DNA from 2 places in the Cobetia sp. PS-4MA genome. Region 1 is predicted to be linked to the other one. Evidence: riboswitches for the same ligand, from Rfam matches in the RefSeq annotation. Region 1 holds a riboswitch; the other holds the start of a gene.
The links. Region 1 has a riboswitch for thiamine pyrophosphate ahead of thiC (phosphomethylpyrimidine synthase ThiC). Riboswitches for the same ligand answer to the same signal wherever they lie in the genome.
Positions count from the first base shown of each region.

Region 2: another riboswitch for thiamine pyrophosphate. It lies ahead of AC26AR_RS05875 (ABC transporter ATP-binding protein); the one in region 1 lies ahead of thiC (phosphomethylpyrimidine synthase ThiC).

Region 1 is NZ_CM173107.1:2,957,942-2,960,140, reverse strand. It holds gene thiC (phosphomethylpyrimidine synthase ThiC) at 1-1,043, opposite strand, end outside; TPP riboswitch at 1,170-1,310, opposite strand; gene tenA (thiaminase II) at 1,501-2,160, opposite strand.
Region 2 is NZ_CM173107.1:1,370,598-1,372,796, reverse strand. It holds gene AC26AR_RS05880 (protein kinase family protein) at 1-752, opposite strand, end outside; TPP riboswitch at 878-991, shown strand; gene AC26AR_RS05875 (ABC transporter ATP-binding protein) at 1,053-1,805, shown strand; gene AC26AR_RS05870 (ABC transporter permease) at 1,802-2,199, shown strand, end outside.

The DNA.
Region 1 (2,199 bases):
ATCTCCCAATCAAGATTCTCGGCCACGCCATCGACCTTCTCCAGCGCCTGATAGATCGGCACCGTGCCGATGGGCACGGGAGAGTTGCGCAGAATCCATTCACGGGTCTCGTGGATGTTGGCGCCGGTCGAGAGATCCATCACGGTGTCGGAGCCCCAGCGGATCGCCCAGGTCATCTTGTCGACCTCTTCCTCGATGGAGGAGGTGACCGCCGAGTTGCCCAGGTTGCCGTTGACCTTCACCAGGAAGTTGCGGCCGATGATCATCGGCTCGCTTTCCGGGTGATTGATGTTGGCGGGAATGATGGCGCGGCCACGCGCGACTTCCTCACGCACGAATTCGGCGGTGATCTCGTCGGGCAGGTTGGCGCCGAAGCTGTGACCCGGGTGCTGGTGGCCCAGAATACTCTCGACGGAGTCGCTGCCCTGATATTCCTCACGCAGCGCGATACGACGCTGATTCTCACGAATCGCGATGTACTCCATCTCCGGCGTGATGATGCCCTGGCGCGCATAGTGCAGCTGGGTGACATTCTTGCCCGGCAGGGCACGACGCGGGCGGTGGTCCAGCTCGAAACGCAGGGACGACAGGCGCAGGTCGGCCTGGCGCACGCGACCATACTCGCTGCTCAGCTGATTGAGCTGTTCGGTATCGCCGCGTTCCTCGATCCACTTCTCGCGCAGTGGCGCCAGCCCGCGACGAATGTCGATCTCGACCGCCGGGTCGGTGTAGGGGCCGGAGGTGTCGTAGACGACGATCGGCGGATTCTCTTCCAGACCGCTGGAGGTCTGGGTCGGCGAGCAGCCGATCTCGCGCATGGGCACGCGGATGTCCGGGCGAGAGCCTTCGATGTAGATCTTGCGCGAGCCGCTCAGCGGCGCGATGGCGGCGGCGTCGACGCGGGCTTCGCTGGCGAGATGGCGACTGCCATCCTTGCGACCGGCACGGGCGCGCGCCTTCGGCGCAGCCTCAGGTTGGGGGGCGAGCGACGGTTCGGCGGCGTTGGTGGCTTGCGGATCTTGAGTCGTGGGGGTAGTGCTCATGCAGGTCTCCTCAAAGGGCGACGTCACGGCAGACGTCATCATGGGAAGACCGTGCGCAGGGAGAGGATGGCCATCGCCGACTCCTTGCCAACAGGTGGCCCGGGAGCGAGGCGGCCGCGGGCAGCGGCTGACCATCAGCTTGATTCCTACGCCGGTCCTAACCGGTTCAGGTTCCACGGGACCCCTTGCTGGCAGCCTCGCCCATTTGGCGGCGAGGTGATGCATGCAGGATCTCAGCCGGTTCCACCGGCACCCCGTCAAGCGTGCTCAGAATTCAATGCGGGCATGACCTGTGCTGAGCGTTGTGCTGGCCCAGGTCATCGTGCTCGCATTCAGGCTCTGATGGCCTGTGGTGTGTCTGGATGATTGGCGAGAGGACCACGTCCCCAGGCCGATGAAAATCGGTGTGTCTTCCGTTCGCGCTGGCGCGGCCTGTCAGGCGACGGCCAGCCACGGATCAGTCGCGATCAAGGCCCATCTGCCAGAAGTCGATCTCGAGACGTGTCGCATCGCGGAAGACATCCACCAGTTCGCCCAGCCGGCGCTCCGAGACCTCCGAGAGCCGAGCGTCCAGCCATTCTCGTTCGGCGTCCACCGCTTCCTTGAAGTCATCGCTGGAGTACATCGCGATCCAGTCCGCGTACGGATTGTCCTCGATCTCGGTGGTGTCCTGATCCAGCAGCCACTCGGCGATCTCGCCGTAGCCGATCAGGCAGGGCGCGAGCGCCACGTGAAGATCGAGAAGATCGCCGCGCTGGCCGCAATCCAGCACGTAACGGGTATAGGCCAGGGTGGCGCGGGATTCCGGCAGCTCACTCAGGTCATCCTCGCTGATGCCCCACTCGCTGCAGTAGCCGATATGCAGATCGAGCTCGGTATTGAGGATGGTGTCGAGACTGGCCGTGGCCTGACGCAGCTCCGCGAGGGTGCGGCTCTTGTAGGCGGCCAGCGCCCAGGCGCGCGCGAAGTGGATCAGGAACAGGTAGTCCTGCTGCAGGTAATGGCGGAAGGACTCCTCTGGCAGACGACCTTCCCCGAGCTGGCGAACGAAGTCATGCTCGAGATAGTCGCGCCATTCCTCGGCGCAGGCACTGGTCAGGTCTGAAAAGCTGGGCATCGACGCATCCCTCGGTGAGCGTGCTGCCAATCCGTGATG
Region 2 (2,199 bases), 1.6 Mb from region 1:
CAGTCGAACTCGATCGGAGCCCACACCAGTGCCTCCCAGTCGCTCCATACCCAGCCGGTGGCGGCGCACAGATATTGGTCCGCGCGCAGGTCCGGCAGACTCCAGACGGCGCGAGCGGGATGCGAGAAGGTGCGTGATGGCAGGTCCCCCAGCTCGTGGGACAGGGGATGGCGCGCGAGAAAACGCGTCACGCGGGCATTCCAATGCAGCAGCGGCATGGGCTGGGCAAGGGGCTGGCCAAAGCCGGACACGGTGTCCTGATGCAGCCGCCCGACCTGATCTCCCAGCAACTCACAGAAGGTGTCACTGAGATCACTGGGCTGACCGCTGGACCACGGCAGGTGCCAGACGGGCGCGCCATCGAGACGTCCCAGATAGGTCAGCGGCAGCGGAGGGATGGGCAAACGCGCCGGCAACGCGCCCGCCAGCCGTGTCAGGGCCTCAGGTTGCGCCCAGCGATCGGCGCCGAAGACACCGCGCATCGCTCGCCAGAAGGGGTCGTGATCCGGGCCGGTCCGCGCCAGCTTGATCAGGCCGGGGGTGCCGCCACGCTGTCGCCACAACCAGTTGGCACTATCCGGCCAGGCAAGTGCCAGCGGCTCCAGCGCATGCCCCAGATAGGTGGAAAGACGGCGAGTCAGCGCATCCTCCGGCCAGCCATTGGGCACGGATGTCGCGTCTGGCATCACGGGTCGCCGCGGTGGCACGGGATAACCGCTGGAGCAGGTCGAGAGATCCGGGGTATCAGGCATGTTGATCTCCTTGAGGCTGCGATACCTCGATAGCATACCCAACACCGGGCCATGCAGCATAGCCACACGACAGCCACCCCGACGATGGCAGGGATGCAACCGGCGGGCAGGTGACGGTACACTGTCGGCCTGGATGGGGGTGCCCGAAAGTGGGCTGAGAGCCGATGCGTCACGTCGCATGGCAACCCCTGGAACCTGATCCGGTTGATACCGGCGGAGGGAATTCCGGTCACCTGCCCAAGCGTCAGGCGCCCTGCGTGCTTCCTCCCCTCGGCATGCCGCCTGACCACGGATGACACTGTGTCGCTGGGACTCTCCCTCAACAACGCCCGCATCGATTACGCCAGCCATACGCTGTTTCGTGATCTGTCGGCGCGTCTGGATGCCGGAAGCTGGACGGCCCTGCTGGGCCGCTCGGGCTGTGGCAAGAGCTCACTGCTGCGCCTGCTGGCCGGCCTCGAGATGCCCGACCATCACACGCTGGAACTCACCACCGATGACGGCAAGCCACTGGCGGGTCGCGTCGCCTGGATGGCGCAGCAGGACCTGCTGCTGCCCTGGCGCCGGGTGCTGGACAATCTGTGTCTGGGAGATGACCTCCATCGTCGCCCTCGCGATACCGAGCGGGCCCGCGAACTGCTGGCAGCGGTGGGTCTGGAGGGGCGCGAGCAGGCCTGGCCAGACGCCCTCTCCGGCGGCCAACGCCAACGCGTTGCATTGGCGCGGACGCTCTACCAGCAGGCTCCAGTGGTGATGATGGATGAGCCCTTCTCCGCAGTGGACGCCATCACGCGACTCGAACTGCATGATCTCGCCAGCCGGCTGCTGGACGGACGCACCGTGCTGATGGTCACGCATGACCCGCTCGAGGCGCTGCGCCTGGCCGACCAACTGCTGGTACTGCGTCCGGGCCGCGACAGCCAGCAGGGGGCAGTGCTCGACCGCTTGCCGGGGCTCTCGCCGCCTCGCCCGGTGCCGCTGGACCTGCCCGCCCTGCAGCAGGCCCAGTCCGAATTGATCACACGCCTGCGCGACGGCGAGGAGACGCCATGAAACGCCTGCATGCCCTGCGTCATCTCGCCATCAGCGCCGCCGTCCTGCTGGGACTCTGGCAACTGGTGATCATCACCACGGCCGTGCCGCCCTACATCCTGCCAGCGCCACTGGCAGTCGCGGAGGTGCTGGTCCGTCAGGCTCCGATGCTGGCACACCACGCCGGCATCACCTTCGCCGAGATTCTTGGCGGGCTGGTACTGGGGGTCCTTCTCGGACTGAGCACCGCGCTGGCACTGGCGTTCATCCCTCGTCTGCGGCGCACCCTGCTGCCATTGCTGCTGATCAGCCAGGTGATTCCGCTGTTCGCCATCGCCCCACTGCTGGTGCTGTGGCTGGGCTATGACATGCTCTCCAAGGTCGTGATGGCCACGCTGATCATCTATTTCCCCGT